DNA from 2 places in the Selenomonas sputigena ATCC 35185 genome. Region 1 is predicted to be linked to the other one. Evidence: riboswitches for the same ligand, from Rfam matches in the RefSeq annotation. Region 1 holds a riboswitch; the other holds the start of a gene.
The links. A riboswitch is a leader RNA that binds a small molecule or an ion and turns the genes downstream of it on or off. The one in region 1 is predicted to bind cobalamin.

Region 1 (11,728 bases):
CGTCCGTGCCGAGGATCGCAGAATTGATGCCCATCTCACGCGCCTGCTTGACGATCTTGCCGACTTCCTCGTAGTAAGCGGGCACGAACATGACGTCAGCGTTCGCCGTCTTGAGCTTCGTGAGCGTCGCCTTGAAGTCCTGATCCTTCTGCAGGAAGGCTTCTTCCATGACGACCTTGCCGCCCGCCGCTTCGAACTTCTCCTTGAACACCTTCGCGAGGTTCTTCGAGTAGTCCGAGCTGTTGTCGACGTAGATGACTGCCGTCTTCGCCTTGAGCTCCTTCGCGGCGAAGGTTGCCATCACTTCGCCCTGCTGCGGGTCGATGAAGCAGCTGCGGAAGACGTAGGGCTTGACCTTGCCGTTTTCCACTGTCGCCTCGGGACTCGTCGCGCACGGTGCGATGATCGGCACCTTCGCGTCCGTCGCCGTCTGCGTTTCGGCGAGCACGAGGCCCGTTGTCGCAGGGCCGACGATGACCTTGACGTCGTCGTCGGAGATGAGCTTCGTCGCCGCATTGATCGACTCCGCCGCTTCCGACTTGTCGTCGACGGAAACAAGCTCGATCTTCTTGCCATTGATGCCGCCGGCCTCATTCGCCTCGTCGATTGCGAGCTGCAGGCCCTCAATCGTAGCGTTGCCGTAGTTCGCGACGTTGCCCGTAAGCTCGAAGTTCGCGCCGACCTTGATCGTATCGCCCGACTCCTTCGAGCCGCAGCCTGCAAAGACGCTGCCCAAGAGCGTCGCTCCGAGAACGGCGCAGGCGAGCCGCAGGCTCTTCTTGCTGAAAATCATGAAAATCCCCTCCAAAATTCTTCGAAAACGTGCACAGCACGATAACTTTCCCTATTATATGCGATGTTACAGAGTTAGTCAAGAACGGATTCGTGAGGAATGGGCGTTTGTTTTCTTTGAGGAAATTTCTCTGATAGGTCATTTTATACGGGTCACAAAGAGACGTTCCTATAGTATAATATATAATATGAAGCGAGCGAAGGAAGGTTGCTCGAAACCTTTTGGGAAACAAGGAGGAGCTTAGAAAAATGAAAAATGTGTTCCGGTTCTTTTTCGCCTGTGCTTTGATGCTCGCAGGCAGCGTCCTTGCGGGCAGCGTCGCGAGTGCGCATACGATGCCTGATTCCGAGGCGGTGCTTCTCTATCCGCGTGCGCAAGGGAGCATGGATATCACGGTCGAATTCCAATGCGGCATGTCGCTCGACGAGGTCGAGGCTGTCTTGGGCAGCGATTTTGAATTGCAGGATAAACGTTATGAGTTTCGCATCGTGCGCTATACGTATGGCAACATCGTATTCGGTGCGACTGTCGGCAGGAACGATTCGCGGCCGACAGGTGAGATCCCGGTCAGAAGCATCGCGTGCCAAAGCCCGTACTTCCATACGCCGTCGGGCTTTCGCGTCGGCGGCAACTATGCGGACGTCGTGGCAATGTACGGCGAGGGCGAAGTGTCGGAATATGCCCCGGGTGAGCGCATCTATACGCTTCCGTCCTACCGAAGCGTGAGTTTCAGCGTCGATGATGCGGATCGCATCACGAAAATCACTATTATAGCGGGCGATGTATAAACTTTCAGGACATATGTTCAGCCGTGAAGCAGAGCGGCAGGAGCTGCTTTTGACACTGTTTCTGGCGATGGCATCATCAAGGAGGTTTTGAAAAATGAAACATCTGTTCCAGACCATTTTCTGTGGTGCGCTGCTGCTCGTTGCTCTTGTCTTTGCCGGTGGTACGGCGAGCGCACATACGATGCCTGATTCCGAATGGGGGCTGCTCTGTGACGCCGTAGGCGGGGACGGGGCGGGCGTGATCGAGTTTGGCGTCGGAATGCCGCTTCAATATGTCGAGGATTTTTTGGGCAGCGGCTTCGACGAGGAGGAAAAAGCGATCGAATCCTTGCGTCTTGTATATTACAAATACCCTGGCATCACGTTCTGCGGCGAGATGCAGAAGAGTGACAAGCGCCCGCCGGACGAGGCACCCATCGTTTTCATCGAATGCAGGAGTACGGAGTTCCGTACACCGTCGGGCTTTTGCATCGGAGACGCCTTTGAGGAGGTCGAAGCGATGTACGGCAGGGGCGAGGTGATCGGTTCGAAGCATGTATATTGGTTTGATGAGGCGAGAAACGTGAGTTTCACGGTGGATGAGGTGGGTCTGATCGAGGAGATTGGCGTGCATCAGGTCATTTTCGGTTGAGGAAAGTTTGCCAATCGGTCTGCGCCTTCGGCTTGAGTTCTTGGATTTCCACGCTAGCTTAGATAAAATGCAAAAGGAAGGATTTTGAGATTGCCTCTTGACTTTTGGCGGGAATTTTCTTAGTATGAGCGAAGTGGTGATGCTTGTATTATTTTAGGAAGGAAGTTCATCCTATGGAAACATCGTTGAAAAAAATGGAATCCGAGTCAGAGCATGTGGAGAAGAAGGCTGCCAATCTCGGGAAGAGCGCCGTGCAGGATAAGATGAAGGTCGTCGGAACGATCGGATCCATTCTGTCCGTGTGCATGTATGTCTCCTATATCCCGCAGATCATCGGCAATCTGTCCGGACATCCGGGCGATTGGATTCAGCCGTTCGTCGCGTTCATCAACTGCACGATCTGGGTGGCGTACGGCTTCTTCAAGCAGCAGCGCGATTGGCCGATCGTCATTGCCAACTCTCCAGGAATCGTCTTCGGTCTGACCACTGCATTGACTGCGCTCTTTTAGCAGAGGGAAGGATTTTGTCTATTTGTGAAGGAGAAGTGAGAAAATGAAGCTCAGTGCAAGAAATCAGTTCAAGGGCAAGGTCGTATCCATCGAGAAAGGTGCGGTCAATGCCATCGTTGGCATCGAGATCGCAGGCGGCAACGTCGTCACGGCGACCATCAGTATGGGGTCCGTCGAGCGGCTTGGCCTTGTGATCGGCAAGGAAGCCTATGCCGTCATTAAGGCGACTTCCGTCATGGTCGGCGTGGACGACTGAGCGACCCCTGGCGTTCAGGAACTGCACATAATGAAAAGCCGCTGTCGGGTTTCCTCGACAGCGGCTTTTCATTATGTGCGATTCGGCGGTGGTCAGACAGCCTTGCGCTCTTTTGGCGTCTCATGCGAGATGCGGCGGATGCGCTCGAAGGGGATGCCCTCGAATGCATAGCGCAAATCCAAATGCCCGTCAGCCAGCTTGAATGAAACACGCTTGAGCGTGCGACCTTTCGAGTGCCTTTGGATTTTACGGATGTAGCGCTCCGCTTCCTTAGCAGAAAGAGCGCCGCTCTCGATGATGACGGTGACATTGTCAATCGTCATAAAAATCCCTCCAGCGGTGTTGCAACCGTACCGGAAATCCATTTGAAGGACTTCCTCGAAACAAGACGGGAAGAACGAAATATCATCCTTCCGAATTCCTTGCCCATTATACACCATCGGACGAAAATTGCAAGGTTTTTCTGTTTCCCGCTGAAAAGTCCCAAAAATAATGGAAGATAAAGGAAATGAAATGACGGAGGAATACCGAATATCCTTGAGTGGAAAATGAAATCTTTGCGCCTAGATAAAATACATGATATTTTCCTTGGACTTTTGTCGGTCAGCCTCTTCGAGGATGGCGCAGAGGTTCACTCCTTGAAGCGATTTTCGTATGGCGGCGTCCAGAGGGTCGTAGACGCAGCTCGCCAACGCTTGCTCAAGATCCTCCTGTGCATCTCCCGTCGCAGGACCTGCCTTTTCCGTCAGCGGCAGTTCGATGGCAGCGAGCACGTCCCATGCCGTGATCTCCTGCGCCGCGCGAGCGAGATGGTAGCCGCCCTGCGACCCTTTGCTTGAGGTCACGAGACGCGCGTGCTTCAGAAGGGAGAATACCTGCTCCAGGTAGATTTTGGATATGCCTAGATTCTCGGAGATCGTGAGGATCGTCGTCGGGCTGTTCGCCTGGCCGATTCGCGCGAGGAACGCCATGGCAGCCAGTCCGTAGCGCCCTTTGGCGGAAATTTTCATAAGGGTATACCTCTTTTCATACAGTTTATCTATGTATTTATTCTATAGGGAAATCGCGAATTTGTCAATTACATAGCGATGAAATATGTTTTCTGCCGTGCGATTTCTTAGGGAAGCGCTGCATTTATTCGTGTTTCCTTCATAAGGTGCATCAGAAGAGGCAGCCCTGCAGAGCTTCGGGATTGTGACTGTGCGGTTGGCGAGTGTAAAGATTCGCCGCTGCGAACAATTTTTCAAAAAGCCTATTGACACGCTAGGAAAAACGATGTAGTATATAACATATCAAACAGATATGAATTACATATATTGAATTTTGAGGAGGACATATCATGGCAAAAATATACGAAAGCATTACGGAACTCATCGGCGGCACGCCGCTCCTGCACGCGAAGAATTTCAGCGCGAAGCATGGCATCGAGGCGACGATCCTCGCGAAGCTTGAGTACTTCAATCCCGCGGGCAGCGTCAAGGATCGCATCGCGCAGGCGATGGTCGAGGAGGCGGAGAAAAACGGCGATTTGAAGCCCGGCTCTGTCATCATTGAGCCGACGAGCGGCAACACGGGGATCGGCCTCGCGAGCGTCGCAGCGGCGCGCGGCTACCGTGCCATTCTCACGATGCCCGAGACGATGAGCGTCGAGCGGCGCAACCTCTTGAAGGCGTACGGCGCAGAGATCGTCCTGACGGACGGCGCGAAAGGCATGAAGGGCGCGATCGAGAAGGCAGAGGAACTTGCGAAGGAAACGCCGAACGCCTACATTCCGTCGCAATTCACGAATCCTGCTAACCCCGCCGTGCACAAGAGGACGACGGGGCCTGAAATCTGGGAGGCGACGGAAGGCAAGGTCGACTATTTTCTTGCGGGCGTCGGCACGGGCGGCACGGTGACGGGCGTCGGAGAATACTTGAAGAGCAAGAATCCGAACGTGAAGGTCATCGCCATCGAGCCGGAGAATTCGCCTGTTCTCAGTGAAGGCAAGGCCGGTCCGCACAAGATTCAGGGCATCGGTGCAGGCTTCGTGCCCGAGACGCTCAATACGAGCGTGTACGATGAGGTCATCACGGTGTCGAACGACGACTCTTTCCGCTACGGCAGGGAGTTCGCGCGCACGGAAGGGGCGCTCGTCGGCATCTCGTCGGGCGCTGCTCTTGCCGCCGCCGTCGAGATTGCGCGCCGTCCCGAGGCGAAGGGCAAGACGATCGTAGCTCTCCTGCCCGACACGGGCGACCGCTATCTTTCGACAGAGCTCTTTAAGGACTGAGATGGAAGTCATCCTTTAGAATTTTTCGTGAAAAGCAAATCGTTCCTTTTCAAACGAGATTTAATCCCATCGGCACACTGTCGATGGGATTAAATCTCATTTAAATTATTACTCTATTCTATCGTTGACAAAAGATGAAAGTTCTTATAGAATGAGATGCGAATAAAAATTGCATAAAAAAACAGGTGCTGAACAACGCTTTAGGACGCATAGAAAACGCTGTACCGAAAACACGGTGCTTTTCTCTATGTTTTCTAAAAGAGAATCCGGTCAAATGCCGGAGCGGTCCCGCCACTGTAAGGAAGAGCAAAGCTGCATGGATGAACATCCGGTCACTGGGGAGCCATCTCTGGGAAGGCGCAGCCGCGCGAGGATTCCGAGCCAGGAGAACTGCCTGTTTTGTGCGCCCCGCAGATCCACGAGAGATGGGAAGGGGAGCCGACTACGATATCGGGATGATATAGCGGCTTTCTTCGTGGAGAAAGCTTTTTTTATTATGAAAATCCAAGAAGTCAAGCCTAAAGGGCGCAGACGGATTGGCGAACTTTCATGAAGGGCGGCGCACAATGTTCATAAATTGGACGTTTGTGCGTGCATTTTATGCAGTTTTTCAGCAATGCCGGATAGGCGTTGCAGGAAAAAGGAAGGGCGTACGCTCATCAAGGAGGAAATGAAAGAAATGAAAAAGCGACACCTCACATGCGCGATTCTTGCCGGATTATTGTCCACATGGGGGGGGCAAAATCCCGCTCACGCAGGGCATGACGAAAATCTGCAATTCTATACGCTGGACAGCATCGAAGTCACGGCGGAACAGACGATCAACCAGTTCGGCGACACGGTGACGGAGCAATCCTACTACCGTACGGGCGGTGATGTCAAGGTCATCACGCGCGAGGAGATCGAGAAGCGTCACTACGCGGATCTCACGGAGGCGATCAAGCGCATCCCGGGCGTGACGTTCCAGAACCCAGGCTACCGCGGCGGTGAGTATGGATATCAGTTCTACAACAACGGCGTGCTCATCAACGGAGACTCGCGTGTCGTCATCCTCATCGATGGGCGGCGCGTGGACAACCTTACGAGTACGCGCATCGGTTACAATAGCACCAAGGGCAGTAAGTCCACAGGCGTCAATCTCGACCAGCTGCTCGGCATCGAGAGCGTCGATAAGATCGAGGTCATCAAAGGTCCCGGCGCATCGGCGTATGGACCGGATGCGACGGGCGGCGTCATCAACATCATCACGCGCAAGGGAACGGTCGAACGTAAGGGAACACTCGATCTTTCGACCGGCTCGTGGAGCAAACATAATTATTCGCTGACGCTATCGGGTACCATCGATGAGAATCCTACCTTCCGCTATTTCGGCACGGTGACGCGCACGTTGAGCGGCGATACGGAATACGTCGATGGCGAAACGGGCAAGATCGGCACGCTCGGCGGCTCGCACTGGGCGGAAGATGCGGTCAATATCCGCATCGACAAGGATCTGACCGATGAGCAGAGTATCAAGTTCTGGTACAACCACAAGAGCGGCAAAGACGGCTATCCGATCTCAACGCCGCGTCTCAAGTATTGGAATCAGGACGACTGGGAACGCATCATTTTTGGCGCTGCCGTCGGTCAGCTGGACTCGAATAACGCCCTCAAAGGGGGCATCAACCCAAATACGGGAAACTGGGAACCGGCACGCACGCTTGCCGGCGATGCGCGCAACCCCGGCTATGCGAACCTCTACGCACTTGATGGCAAGGTGTACAATTCGTTCAGCCGCTTTAGGCACAACGATTGGGAGTTGAAGTGGACGTTCGACAAGGACAATCGTATGGAGAGCTTCGTTCGGCTCTATCATCAAAACCACCGTTACTCCAACCGCGATAAGTATGTCTGGGGCGATAAGAAACGCAAAGATCTTGTTCAAGACTATCGCACACAATTCCCGACAGGTGCAACGAAAGAGCAGCTCAAGCAGTGGATCAGCGATCATCTCGCGCCTTTCCCGGGCGGCGATCCGGCAAAGGTGCAGGAATGGCTCGAAAAAACGGGCGGCAAAGCGCCTGAGCCGACCAGCTGGTACGAGGAAGAAAACCACGGTCTTCAAGTGCAGTACGCAAGAGCCATAGGCAAGAACGATGTCATCGCGAGCGTTACTTATGACAAGGCGAAGAACTATGCGAAAAGCATTCGGAACAATGGAAGAGTCACGGAATCGCATACGGCTCGCGACTCTGTCCTTGCCTATGTGCAGGACAAGATTCACATCACCCCGAACTGGGATCTTACTCCCGCACTCCGCTACAGCTACTACTCAGGCTATGAGTCGTCTACTGCAGGGGACGATGTGCAGGGAAAAGGAAAGACGAACATCTTCACCTATGCACTCAACACAGAATACGTATTTGACGATACCCTCAGCACATATTTCGGCTGGACGAAGATTCTCCGTCCGCTGCGCCAGGGCGACTACACAAAAGTAGACGGCGTATTTGAGACCCCGTTGAAAGATGAGCGCGGCGATGCGTGGACACTCGGCGTGCGCAAGGAGTTCTCTCAGCATACCGCACTTGCCGTTCACTATGACTGGACGCGCATGAGCAATGCGATTGCGACGCTGCCGATTTGGAATAATGATGATGCCGATTTTTCCAGTACGGCGGTCAATGCACGCGAGGACAAGAAGTCGTTCAACATCACGTTCGACCATGCTTTTGACAAGCATTTCTCGATGAGCGCATCCTACACCCACATGGAGGACAAGTGGATGGCGAAGCCCGGCTGGGTGCTCGACCCGAACTGGGGCTACCAAAGCGGCAGCGACATCAATACGCAGATCAATCGTCTGCGTCCGCAAAATCACTATGCGCTCAATCTCTCCTATGAGAAGGGGAAGATCTATACGGGACTCTTGATGAACTGGTATACGGGATGCAGTCCGACAGCGTTCACGGACAGTCAGTTCCTCGTCCTTGACTGGAATTTCAACTACAGCTTCACCCCCGATCTCACAGGGTACCTTACTATAAACAATCTGACGAATGAGGCGTATCAGACCTCGTACAACTCATGGAACGGCATCGGCAGTTCAGCCATGCCCGGCCGCAGCATCATGGTCGGCGCACGCTATACGTTCTGATCGTTCGGTCATGAAAAGGAAAAGACGCAGGCTATTCTTTCGCGGAATGTCCTGCGTCCCTTTCTTATAGGAGGAAGGATGAAAGTTTTCTATCTGTTGCTCATCTGCCTCGTTTTCCTGCTCACGGCTTGCAGTCCCATCGTGAAGGTGCAGGATGAAAATGCACAGCGTCTTGGCACAGCGGAGCAGGCGGATGCAGCGTATACGCCCGTCACGATTGAGAACATCAACGAAAAGGGCGACCCCATCGCGCAGGTCTACGAGCGTCCGCCGGAGCGCGTGGTCGCCGTCTGGCAGAACTCGATCGAGACGCTGCTCGCGCTCGGCGTGGGCGATCGCATCGTTGCAGGCATGGGGGTGCCGGACGCGAAATACATCCGACCGGAGTACCGAGCGGCATACGAGGCGATCCCCTACACGAGTCTCGAACATCTCGACGTGGAGACGATCCTCATGATGCAGCCTGATCTGATCGTCGGCTGGGCGTCCACCTTCTCTCCGAAGGTACTGCGCTCTACGACGTTTTGGGCGGGGCGCGGCGTGCACACTTACATCGCACCGGCGTCTGCACGCATGACAAAGATGAAAACCATCGCGCAGGAGTGCGAGGACATCCGAAATCTCGGCCGCATCTTCGGACGGGAAGATCGTGCCGAGACTCTCATCGGCGAGATGCAGCATGAAATCTCATTTGTCGCTGAAAAGACCGCCCACCGAGAAAAACGTCCGCGCGCTCTCGTCATCGAGCTTATGGGCAAGGAGATTCGTACCTATGGCAAAGATACGCTCGCAGGCGATATGCTTCGGGCGCTCGGCGCCGAGCATCTGGCGGCGGACGGCACGAGTCTCAGCATGGAAGAGATGATTGAGCTGAACCCCGACGCGATCTTTCTCGTTGTCATCGAAAACGACTATGGCAACGAGGATGCGATCCTCGCACGCCTCTATGAGAATCCGGCGCTTAGCTCGCTCGTCTGTGTAAAAGAGAGACGCATCTATACGGCGCCGCTCTATGCGGTCTACAGTGCGGGGATTCGCACTTACGACGGCATCACGATCTTTGCTCATGGGCTGTATCCCGAGATATATGGAGAATAATCTATGCAAGCATTTTTTTCTCGCGCGGGGCTTCTTGCCCTCTTAGCCCTGCTCACAGCGCTTCTCATTGGCGCACTCTTCTGGGCGCTCTCCATCGGAACGGTCGATCTGCCGCCCGATGCGATCGCCGCTGCGCTTCTCGATCAAATACAGAGCGGCACGCCCATCGACATGGCGGGCAAGGGTCCTGTCCATGACATCGTCTGGCTGCTTCGCCTGCCGCGCCTTTTGCTCGCCGCCATCATCGGCGCGGGCCTTGCCACCTGCGGCGTCATCATGCAGGCGATTGTGAAGAATCCTCTCGCCGATCCTTACATCCTCGGCATCTCGGCGGGCGCGTCTCTTGGCGCGACCTTCGCCATCCTGCTTGGCGTCGGCGCGGCGCTCGGCGAAAATGCCGTCGGCATCGCCGCATTTTTGGGCGCATTTTCCATTTCTCTCGCGGTTTTATTCATCGCGAACATCGGCGGACGTGCGAATGCGATGAAGCTGCTGCTCGGCGGCATGGCGCTCAGCGCTGTGTGCAGCGCCTTTTCGAGCTTCATTGTCTATTTTGCCAACGACAAGGAGGGCATTCAGACGATCACCTACTGGATGATGGGCAGTCTCGCGGGAGCAAAGTGGGAGCATATCGCGCTGCTCGGCGGCATTTCCCTGCTCGCGGTTCTCTTCTTCTGGTCGCAGAGCCGTATTCTCAACCTCATGCTGCTCGGCGATGCGTCCGCGATCACGCTCGGCACCGATCTTCATGCCTATCGGCAAGGCTATCTGATCGTCAGTGCGCTCGTCGTCGGCTTCGCCGTCTTTGCTGCGGGCATGATCGGCTTCGTCGGTCTGGTTGTTCCCCATGTCGTGCGGATGCTCGTCGGTACCGATCATAGGCGCCTCATCCCCGTGAGCGCTCTCGTGGGCGCGATCTTCCTCGTCGTCGCCGACGGGCTTTGCCGCGTTCTCATTCCACATACGGAGCTGCCGATCGGCATCCTGATCGCACTTGTGGGCGCACCCGCATTCATCTACCTCATGGTGAAGCGCACCTATGGATTCGGAGGGCAGTGATATGGAGATACTCGCGGAGGCGGTAAAACTCTTCATCGGAAACAAGGAGATCCTCAAGGGGTTAGATTTTCATCTGAAGCCGAAGGAATTTCTCGGCATCATCGGCCCCAACGGCAGCGGCAAGAGTATGTTTTTGAAATGCCTCTATCGCGTACAGAAGCCGACCGCAGGGACGATCACACTGAACGGACACACACTCGATGAGATGTCTTATCGAGAGTCCGCACAGCAGATCTCTGTCGTGGCGCAGCATAATTTCTACAGCTTCGACTTCAGCGTGCTCGACGTCGTGCTCATGGGGCGCTCGCCGCACAAGCGTCTTTTCGACCGTGACAATGCGAACGATTATGCGATCGCGCATCGCTCGCTTCGTACCGTCGGCATGGACGATTGTGCAGAACGTAGCTTCTCAAGTCTCTCGGGCGGAGAGCAGCAGCGCGTGATTCTTGCGCGTGCTCTGACGCAGGAATCCGAGTGCATGATCCTCGACGAGCCGACCAATCATCTGGACATCAAGTATCAGTTGCAGATCATGGATATTGTAAAGCGGCTCGACCTCACCGTCGTCGCGGCGATCCATGACCTCAACATCGCCGCGCTTTATTGCGATCGTCTCATCGCCATACAGAAGGGGCGCATCGTTGGAGCTGGCACGCCGCGCGAGCTTTTGACGGAGGCGTTCATCCGCGATCTCTACGAAGTATGCGCGAAAGTGGAAGAAGGGGAGGACGGGCGCATCTATATCCGCTATGTGCCGCAGTACGGGATAAAATCGTAAGGAAACATTGCTCCCTGTAAATCCTATGAGAAGATTATGCGTCGGGATTCACTATGAATCTTCGAACAGTCATCGGGTCGAATGCGCGGGCCGATCGTCAGACTTCGGCAAGGCGTGAGGATTTGCTTTGAAATCTCATCTGAACAATCACGACAGACAAACTGTAAACTCGTGAACTGTAAACTTGCAAAGCTGTCGTTTCTGTGATAATATAGAAGCGTTTTCAGCAATCTGCCCCCTTGGCGTCCTTGCTCAAGGGGGCTTTTTCGTAAGGCGGCACGGGATTTATCCGTGCTTTCTGAGTGGAGAAGGAGGCGGGTAATGGACACGTTGGGCTTTCTCGGCCCTCTGGGTACGCACAGTGAGGCGGCGGCGCTTCATTTGAACGGGCTTCTCGATGAGCCGCGC
Region 2 (9,973 bases), 1.0 Mb from region 1:
ACAGGACGCACCCGCCCATACCGAAAAGCCAGTGGCTTCAAACGCCCCGCACCCACCGCGCAAGAGCCGAACTGTCATTCCTGTATAGTCCGAACACACGCGAGGAATCTATATGCTGAACACAATTCTCCTCATATCCCTCGGCCTTCTCACCGCCCTCTTCATTCTGCAGATGCGCCGCTCGCTCAAACGTTCGACGCTCGTCAACTCACTCATCAACGAGTACATCGACCATCTCGAAGACCCTGCACTCATCGACGCGATCTATGCCTACTGCACATCGGACTGGCGGCTGCGGCGCATCATGAAGAGATACGGCGGCACACGCACGGACATCGAGACGCTTTTCCAGAAGCTCCTCGTCTGGGCGAACTTCAGGAAGGGACGGCGCTTCGTCCCCATCTCCGCCTTCTTCTTTGCCGGATCTCTCGCCTACCTGCTGCGCAACAAGGACGCCGAACCGAAGAAGCTCGCGATGAAGATGATGAATTTCTTCCATATCTGATGCAAAAACGCCGCTCGACCAAGCCGAGCGGCGTTTTCTTATAGAAAGAAGATGTATCGTTGTTTTTCTTACTTGGACTGGAGCATATCCCATGCTTCATTCGCACGATCAACGAAGAGACCGCGGATGAGCCCGTTTTCACCAATGCCATGAATGTACGTGTTGACCTTGAAGCCCTCCTTCATGAGGATGGACTTGTGCGAATCCGGCTCGTTACCAGCCATATCGTTGTTCGCATGATCGCCAGCAACCATCATCAGCGGCATGAGCGTGACGGACTTAATGCCCTTCGCCTTGAGCTCAGGAATGATATCCTCCAGGCCCGGCCAGCCCTCAACCGTGTAGATGTAGGTGTTCTTGAGCTGCATGCGGTTGATCCCCGACTGAATGACGCTGTAGTAGGCATTTGCCGGATGCGGCGTTCCATGCGCCATGATGAGGATAGCTTCATTATCAGCAACCTCAGGGAACTGCGTTGAAAGCGCCGAGAGCGCTTCCTTGACATCATCGCGCTGCTCTTCCTGACCCTGCCAGTAGATGAGCGACGTGCCGAGCGTCATCCTCTTGAAGCTGTCCTTGTACTCGTTGAAGATCGCCTTGTCGTAGGCATATTCCATACCCGGAACAACATCGAGCGAGCACAGCGCAATGCGCGTATAGCCATCCTTCTTGAGCTGCTTCAGCGCCGCTTCCGGTGTCGGAATATCAAGCCCTTCTTTGGCCTTGATACGATCCACGATGATATGCGAAGTGAACGCCAACTCGACCTTCACATTCGGATGAGCTGCCTGAATCGCCTTGACCGTCGCCTCGATCGTCTTCTCGCGCGAATCCTTGAAGGTCGTACCGAAACTCATGACGAGGATGGCATCCTTGTTCGGGAGGTTCTGCATCTTGGGATTGTCGTACTTCAAAGCACCGATTTCCGATGCCTCAAGAAGCGCGGGAGTCGCATCCGTAACTTCAGGATTCAGCATGTAAGCCGCGTCCACGGAAGGTGCCCCCAAGCCAAAGACAGCGCCACACGCAAGCGACATGGCCAGCATCTTCTTGAAATTCCTTTTCATTCAATATCTCTCCTTTGAAAATCAGAACATAAGCACATGGGGAAACACCCATCAAAGAGTGCTCCTCAAAAATTATGGCAGGCTTTGCGCCCGATGTCAAGTCATCGAGACAAAAACCGGTCTTGAAAAAGGAAGCTCCGTGTCTCCACACACGGAGCTGCTGCAGAGCAGCAAAAGAGAACTGGATCGGAAATAATATATGAGCAATGCTTTCCCCTGTAGCCCAAGCCGCAGGGAAAACTCTCCGCCGAAATGGATCCCCTTTGCCCGCGAAGGGGAAGGGGTTTCGGAGGGGAGGCACTACAAAAGAAAACCCGGCCTTCAGCCGGGATTCATTGCGTTGCGCAATAATCCCCTTCCCCATCACTCGCAGGTCAAACGGTGATTGTCAGCTAGGCAGTTCTCCTGGCTCCAGGTCATCGCTACTCTGCGCCTTCCCAAGGAAAACTCCCCAGTGACATTATGCAGATTCGCTCGCTGTTACAGTGGCGGGACCGCTCCGGCATTGACCGGATTCCCTATTAAGTCTTGCGACACCTAACCCAATCGATATGAAGTTTTTATGTTCTCATGAACTTCATGTATTATGGTAGCACTATGCGCGTCCCTTGTCAACACCTTTTATGAAAACTATCCGATTTGCTATTACAATCAACCTTGCTATTGCAATGCACCGTTGCCATAGCTCCAATGTTTTCAAGCCTTGCGGAATGTTTTTGCTGCGCGAAACCCGGGTAAGAAACGAATGCGCCTCCCCCATTGCAGAGAAGGCGCACACGCGCAAACCATCCGTCAGCTGATACCGACAACCTCGTAGCCTGCATCGACAATCGTCGCCGAAAGAGCCTTGTCTGAAACGTCGGCGCTCAAGGTGACGACGGCATTCTTGTTTTCCAGGCTGACTTCCGCCTTTTCCACGCCGTTCATGCCTTCCAAAGCCTTCGTCACATGGGCGACGCAGTGGCCGCACATCATACCTTCGATAGAAATCGTCTTTTTCATTACACTTGCCTCCAATTTTTCATCTGCCTGCATTTGTGCAGCTTCTTCCGCTCCCGCTTCTGCTTCTGCTTCCTTCTGCAAAAGGAAGCCGGGCAGTTCACGCAAAACCTTGCGCTTATCTTTCCTATCGTCATAAACGTCAAAAAAGTTCAGCCGCAGAGCATTCATCACGACACAGAAGCTTGAAAGGCTCATCGCCGCCGCGCCGAACATCGGACTCAATACGATGCCGAACACGGGCAGCCAAAGGCCTGCCGCCAGCGGTATGCCGATGACATTGTAGAAAAACGCCCAGAAGAGATTTTCCTTGATGTTGCGGATGACCTGCCGCGAAAGGCGAATGGCCGCGACGACGTCCCTGAGCGACGACTTCATGAGGACGACGTCGGCAGCATCCATGGCAATGTCAGCGCCCGCACCGATGGCGATGCCGACATCGGCACGCGTCAAAGCGGGCGCGTCATTGATGCCGTCTCCTACCATGACCGTCCTGCCGCTCTCCTGCAGACGGCGCACGACCTCTTCCTTGCCGTCGGGCAGAACGTCAGCGACGATGGCAGAAAGGCCGAGCTTCACGCCGACCGCGTTCGCCGTACGGCGGTTGTCTCCCGTCAGCATGACGGGCTGCACGCCCATGCGCAGAAGTTCCTCGATCGCCTCGCGGCTATCCGGCTTCAAGGCGTCAGCGACGGCGATGATGCCGAGCAAGCGATCCGCAGCGGCGAAGAAAAGCGGCGTCTTTCCCTCCGACGCGAGCTTTTCCGCCGCCGCCTTCATGTCCGCTGTCAGAAGCCCTTTCTCCTTCATCAGCGCCATGCTGCCGCCGATCACCTCTCGACGTTCACCCGAAAGCTCCGCCGTGCCCGTGACGCCATGCCCGGGCAGTGCCTGGAAATCCTGCACCTTCGAGAAAGAAATGCCGCGCTCTTCTGCCTCGCGTCGAACGGCAACGGCAAGTGGATGTTCACTCTGCGCCTCCAAGGCGGTCGCCACGCAAAGAAGCTCTTCTTCTCCTACACCTGCAGCAGGCATGAGATCCGTCACGCGCGGCTTGCCTTCCGTTATTGTGCCCGTCTTGTCGAGCACAACGAAGTCTGCCTTGCCAGTCGCCTCCAAAGCAGCCGCCGTCTTGAAGAGAATGCCGTTCTTCGCTCCCTTGCCGCTGCCGACCATGATGGCGACCGGAGTAGCAAGTCCTAGGGCGCAGGGGCAGCTGATGACGAGCACGCTGACGGCACGCGCGAGAGCGAAGCTCGCCGTCTCGCCCAGAAGCAACCAAAGAGCGCCCGTAGCAAGAGCCAAAACAATGACGACGGGAACGAATACGCCCGACACTTTGTCAGCGAGCTTCGAGATCTCCGCCTTTGAAGCGGCGGCGTTCTGCACCATCTCGATGATCTGCTGCAGCGTCGTGTCCTCGCCGACGCGCCGCGCTTCGCAGGTCAAAGCGCCGTTCTGATTGATCGTGGCGGCGCTCACGAGACTGCCCGGCGCCTTGTCCACAGGCAGGCTCTCGCCCGTCAGCGCCGCCTCATTGACGGCGCTCTCGCCTTCGAGCACCTTGCCGTCGACGGGGAAGCTCTCGCCCGGCAGTACGAGAAAGACGTCGCCGACGGCGACCTCCGAAGCGGCGACAACGACCTCCTCGCCGTCCCTTACGAGTCGCGCCGTCTTGGGTGCAAGATCCATGAGCCCCTTGATGGCATTCGTCGTCTTGCCCTTGCTGCGGCTTTCCAGCCACTTGCCCACCGTGATGAGCGTCAAGATCATCGCGGACGTCTCAAAGTAGAAATCCATGCCGCCCGCAGCGACGCTCTGCCAGTCGCCGGCTCGCGCCGCGAGAAGCATGGAGAAGAGATTTCCCGTACTGTAAACGAAGCCCGCCGCACTGCCAAGAGCTACGAGCGTATCCATGTTCACGCCGCCCGAAAAGATATTGCGAAAGCCGTTGATGAAGAATTTCTGATTGACGATCATGACGGCGACAGCGAGAAGAAGCTCGTAAAGGCCGATGACGAGCGCATTGTTCTCCATCGCCTGCGGAATGGGAAGCGCAAGAAGCATGTGCCCCATCGAAACGTAGAGAAGCGGCACGAGGAGCACGAGCGACACGATAAAGCGGCGCAGAATCTTCGGCGTCTCATGATCTTCAAGCGCCTCTCGCTCTTCTCGCATATCCTTTGCCCGTCCTGCCCCCTTGCCGGCAGCAAGGCTCGCGCCGTAGCCCGCATGCTCGACAGCGGCGCAGATCATCTCCGACGTCAGCGGCGCATCGTAACTTACGAGCATCGAATTCGTCAGAAGGTTCACAGACACCTCCCGCACGCCCGCCAGATGACGAACCGCCTTGTCAACACGCGCACTGCACGCCGCGCACGACATGCCCGTGATCTGATACTTTTCATTTTCCGTCATAAGAAAAACACCTCCTCGTTTCCTATGACTATTTGAACAGAATATACGTCGATGCGATGTTTGTCAAGAACAAATTTCATTTCCCACTTTCTTTAACGCACTTTGCACAAGTTCCGCTAGATAATGCGCCGTCGGCGCGAGCGCAGCGGGGTCTACGCGAAAGCTCGGATTGTGGATGGCAGCGGACAATCCCGTTCCAACCAGCACGAAACAGCCCGGCACGTTCTCCTGATAGAAGGCAAAGTCCTCACCGCCCAAGGATTTCGGAGCAGACACAACCTGCAAATCACACGCCTCTGCCACCCGCTTGGAAAACGATGTCCAAAAAACATCGTTCGCCGTCGCCGGCGGCCCTTCGTACCAATCCGTCACCACCTCAGCGCCATGCGCCTGTGCCAGACCTTCGGCCAAAGCACAGACGCGCTTACGAATCAAGGCGCGTTCTTCTCCATCCATGCTGCGCGTCGTTCCTTCGACGAGCGCTTCTTCAGGGATGACGTTCCACGTATTGCCCGCGGCGACATGCGTGACGCTCACAAGCCCTGCCGAAAACGGATGAAGGTTGCGCGCGACGACGGTCTGCACCGCTTGGATGAATCCCGCCGCCAAAGGAATCGGATCGATGCCGCGCTGCGGATGCGCGGCATGCGTCCCCTTGCCGATGAAGCGAAATACGAAGCGGTCGACTGCCGCCGTGACAGCACCTTCCGATATGCCGACCGTGCCAACCGTCAAAAGGGGCGACGCGTGGAGTCCGAAAATTGCCTGTACATCGCGCAGGGCTCCTGCCTCCATGAGTACCTTAGCCCCGCCCGGCGCCTCCTCTGCTGGCTGGAAGAACAGGCGCACGCGCCCTTTCAGCTCCATCTCGCGCTTTTTGAGCAGAAGCGCCGCACCGAGAACGGATGCTGTATGAAAATCATGCCCGCAGGCGTGCATGCGTCCCTCATTCTCCGAGCGATACGGCAAATCTGTCTGCTCTTCGATGGGCAGGGCGTCGATATCGGCACGCAAGGCAACGACAGGCTCACCCTCGCCCACTTCCGCAACAATTCCTGTCGAAAGCGGTAATTTGAGAATGCGTATGCCCGCACGTTCCAAGGAAGCACGGATGCGCTTCGTCGTTTCCACTTCTTCATAGGAAAGCTCCGGATGGCGGTGAAACCACTGAAATTCTTCCTCGATATATGCTTCGATGTTTTCGATAGCTGACATAATGTTTTGCCTCTCTAATTCATATATGTTTAGTATATTATATGGTATTATATAGTGACTGCCCCATTTTGTCAACAAATCTTCTCGTCCCGCTGTATCATCTAAAGACATCAAAAAAATCCACACACGGCACAGACCTACAGTTTCTGCAGCAAAATAATCTGCACATGCAGCAAATTTTTGGGGCATGAAGAAAAACCGGCACCCGTCAAGGACAGATGCCGTTTTTCATTCATGCCTGCAGATCATCGACATGCACCAGGCGCGTGCAAATGCGCCGCGCTAATGCCTCGTTGTGCGTGATAGCAATGAGGATCATATCATGTCTTTCGACTTCCTGTAAGATGACCGACCAGATCTGCGCCTGTGTGATGGGATCAAGGCTTGCCGTGATCTCGTCGGCGATGAGCACGCGCGTCTTGGGACTGAGCGCGCGCAGAATCGACAGCCGCTGCAGCTGACCGCCCGAGAGCTCGTTCGGCCAGCGTGTGAGCCAATCAAGCTCGGCGCCGATCGCCCTGAGGAGTTCATCCGGCACATCCCATGCTTCGCTCAGGGAATCCTTCACCTTCCAGCGCGGATCCATCGCCTTTTCCGGATGCTGATAGATGAGCTGGATGGGATTGTAACCGCCCTTCGGCAAGGCTGCACCGTCCAATGCAATAGACCCTTCCTGCAGCGGCAGATAGCCTGCAAGGAGCAGCGCGAGCGTGCTCTTGCCGCGCCCGCTTGATCCTAAAAGAGCGAGCCGCTCCCCGTCTGCAATATGCAAAGATATATTCTGCAGAACGGGAGCGTTCATCCCATAGCGATAGGAGAGATTCTTCACATCGAGCATCTCATGCACCTCCCGCTTCCGTCATCTGCCGCACCTCTTGCGCCGAATAGACCTTGAAACTGTTCTGCGGCAGGGCATGATAAAGCGCCTGTGTATAGGGATGCTGCAGATCGCTGCCGTCGCCGCAAAATGCAGCGGCCGGAACCCTGTCCACGGTTCGGCCTTCATAGAAAACGGCAACCGTGTCGGCAACTTCGACGGCGAGATCGATGTCGTGCGTGATGAGCAGAATGCCCTTTCCCGCATCGGCAAGCTCGCGCAGAAGCTGCAATGCCTCGACGGCGCTCTTGATATCCATGCCAGGCGTCGGTTCATCCGCGATGATGAGAGCGGCGTCCGTGATAACCGCTGTCGAAAAGAGGACGCGCCGCGCCATGCCGCCCGAAAGCTGAAACGGATACAGGCGCTGAACCTTTTCCTCCAAATGCAGACGCCGGAAGGTCGCCGCCATATCGACAGGCGAACCGTAGAGCCCGCATACCTCTTTGCCGACGCGCATGAGCGGGTCGAGGTGTGTCACAGACTGCGGGATCAACGCCAGCTCCCGTCCGCGCAGCTCTTCCTGACGCGCCGCATCAAGCACGGTCCCGCGATAGATCATCTCGCCGCTCGTCACGGCGTTGTACGGAAGGATGCCGAGCAGGGCATGCGCCAAAAGGCTCTTGCCCGAACCGCTTGCGCCGACGACGGCAAGGATTTCTCCTGCACCCAGGCACAGATTGACATCGTACATCCCTGCCACCAGTGTATGCTTCAGTGCGCTCTGATACATGCGAAACGACACGGACAGATTCTTTACTTCGAGAAGTTCTTGTCCCATAAAGCCTCCTATTCCTGTCCGGACTGTGGGTCGAGAATATCGCGCAGTGCTTCGCCGAGACGATCAAAAATCAGAACGACGAGCAGCAGCAAGAAGCCCGGGAAAAATGCCAGCCACCACATGCCGAGCGCCAGATAGCGCATGGACTCCGCCAGGATGATGCCGATCGCCGGCATATCGAGCGGCAGGCCGTAGCCGAGGAAGCTGATGGCTGCCTCATGCATGATCGCATGCGGAAAGAGCAAAACAAGCCCGATGATGTACTGCGGTGCAACATGCGGCACGAAGTGCCGGCGCGCGATGGAAAACCACGAGCAGCCATACTGACGTGCCGCCAGAACATAGGGCTGCGAGCGCAGCTGCATGACTTCCGCACGGATGACACGCGTCAAACGCGGCCAATGCGTGACGATGACGCCGATGGATACGCCGAGGATTCCGCCGCCCATCATCACCGAAATCATGAGGATGAGGAGGATGTGCGGAATTCCCATGCAGAGATCGACGAGCCAAAGAACGAAGCGATCCACCTTGCCGCCGAATGCCGCCGACAACGTTCCGAGGAGGAGCGCGATGCAGGAGCTGAAAAACGCGGCGGCAAAACCGATCTGCAGACTGATCGACATGCCCTTGACGGAGCGCAGAAACATGTCGCGCCCCATGTTGTCCGTACCGAACGGATGAAGGACGGACGGCGCAAGATTTTTCTGCCCGAAGTCGACCGCATAGGAACTCTCATCCATCGTTGTACCCCAGAGGAGCAGTCCCAAAATGAACAGGATCGCAAACACGGCAAAGATGAGTCGGCGCTGACGGACACTCAGACCGCTTTGCGCGAGGGGAAGCGCCTTGTTCATGACATCCCCCTCCCCTCGCGCAGCTGCGGATCCACAATCCCATATAGAATGTTGGCGATGAGATTACCGACAAAGATAAAGATTGCACTGAAGACTGCAATGCCGAGCAGCAGTGCAAGATCGCCGCGCAGCCCCGCCAGCGTGACCGTACTGCCCAGTCCCGGGTAGGAGAACACCGTCTCCGCGAGAATGGCGCCGCCAAACAGCTCATTGAAGGACGCGAACTGCAAGGTGATCGCAGGCAGCAGGATGTTACGCAAACCATGCCGCCGCACGCGCTGCCAAAGATTCTCGCCGCGCGCCTCGGCAAAGAGCATGTAGTTCGTCCCCATCACCTCGATCATCTTTTCGCGCGTCTGCAGCGTGATGGAAGAAATCCCCGTGACGCTGAGCGTCAGTGCCGGCAAAATCAGATGATGGATCTGCTCTGCCAGCGTAACCTCCTCATGCAGCTTTCCGATGGGAGCGGCAAGCGCGAGCGGAAACCACTGCAGCTTGACCGCGAAGAGCATGAGGAACAGGAGTCCGAGCCAGAATACCGGCACGGAGACGCACAGAAGGGAAAATCCCTGAATTGCCTTGTCCAGGCGGCTGTCGCGGTACATTCCCGCGAGCACGCCCAGAACAAAGCCGATTGCGCCCGACAGCGTCCACGCCGTCATCATCAAGAGAAGCGTAAGGCGAAACTTTTCTCCGATGACTTCGAGTACAGGGGCGCGATAGATGAACGATGTGCCGAAATCACCATGCAGAATATTCCCCGCCCAAAGCAGGAAGCGTTCGAGCGGCGGCTTGTCAAAGCCCCAATAAGAGGCAATGAGCGCATGCTGTTCCGCTGATGCCGCCTTATTGATGAAGTACGCGTCGATGGGATCGATGGGCGAATTGGCGAGCAGTATAAAACTGATGACGCTCACCGCAGCCAGGAGGAGCACAAGCCGAAACAGATTGCCCCCAAGAAAGCAGACGATTCTCTTATCCATTTACTTCTTCCACTGCCATTCGTCAAGTGTTATAAGGATCCCCATGCCCTGTCCGCGCTCACCCACACGCAGCTGACCGAGATCGAGCTGATTATTGACGAAATACGGCACCTGAACCGTCGCAATCCAAAGATAAGGGATATCGACCTTCGGCCCCGTCACGCCATCCCACTGTGCCGCACGGAACTCGCGCAGCATCTCCTCATCGGTCGCAGCGGCAAGTGCCCGATCGATATGCGCAGTGACCGTCGGATTGCGATACATGGCAGAG

Region 2: another riboswitch for cobalamin. It lies ahead of SELSP_RS07150 (sirohydrochlorin cobaltochelatase); the one in region 1 lies ahead of SELSP_RS02425 (TonB-dependent receptor domain-containing protein).

The regions. Positions count from the first base shown of each region.
Region 1 covers NC_015437.1:538,973-550,700, forward strand. Annotated here, with positions in the region: gene SELSP_RS02380 (ABC transporter substrate-binding protein) at 1-793, opposite strand, end outside; gene SELSP_RS02385 (hypothetical protein) at 1,042-1,581, shown strand; gene SELSP_RS02390 (hypothetical protein) at 1,676-2,212, shown strand; gene SELSP_RS02395 (SWEET family sugar transporter) at 2,407-2,721, shown strand; gene SELSP_RS02400 (TOBE domain-containing protein) at 2,765-2,977, shown strand; gene SELSP_RS02405 (hypothetical protein) at 3,070-3,300, opposite strand; gene SELSP_RS02410 (RrF2 family transcriptional regulator) at 3,541-3,987, opposite strand; gene cysK (cysteine synthase A) at 4,317-5,249, shown strand; cobalamin riboswitch at 5,465-5,661, shown strand; gene SELSP_RS02425 (TonB-dependent receptor domain-containing protein) at 5,929-8,385, shown strand; gene SELSP_RS02430 (ABC transporter substrate-binding protein) at 8,464-9,483, shown strand; gene SELSP_RS02435 (FecCD family ABC transporter permease) at 9,487-10,542, shown strand; gene SELSP_RS02440 (ABC transporter ATP-binding protein) at 10,544-11,320, shown strand; gene pheA (prephenate dehydratase) at 11,642-11,728, shown strand, end outside.
Region 2 covers NC_015437.1:1,568,447-1,578,419, forward strand. Annotated here, with positions in the region: gene SELSP_RS07140 (hypothetical protein) at 1-88, shown strand, start outside; gene SELSP_RS07145 (hypothetical protein) at 113-505, shown strand; gene SELSP_RS07150 (sirohydrochlorin cobaltochelatase) at 574-1,572, opposite strand; cobalamin riboswitch at 1,951-2,128, opposite strand; gene SELSP_RS07155 (heavy metal translocating P-type ATPase) at 2,365-4,989, opposite strand; gene SELSP_RS07160 (amidohydrolase) at 5,053-6,204, opposite strand; gene SELSP_RS07165 (ABC transporter ATP-binding protein) at 6,437-7,042, opposite strand; gene SELSP_RS07170 (ATP-binding cassette domain-containing protein) at 7,044-7,862, opposite strand; gene SELSP_RS07175 (ABC transporter permease) at 7,871-8,719, opposite strand; gene SELSP_RS07180 (ABC transporter permease) at 8,716-9,702, opposite strand; gene SELSP_RS07185 (ABC transporter substrate-binding protein) at 9,703-9,973, opposite strand, start outside.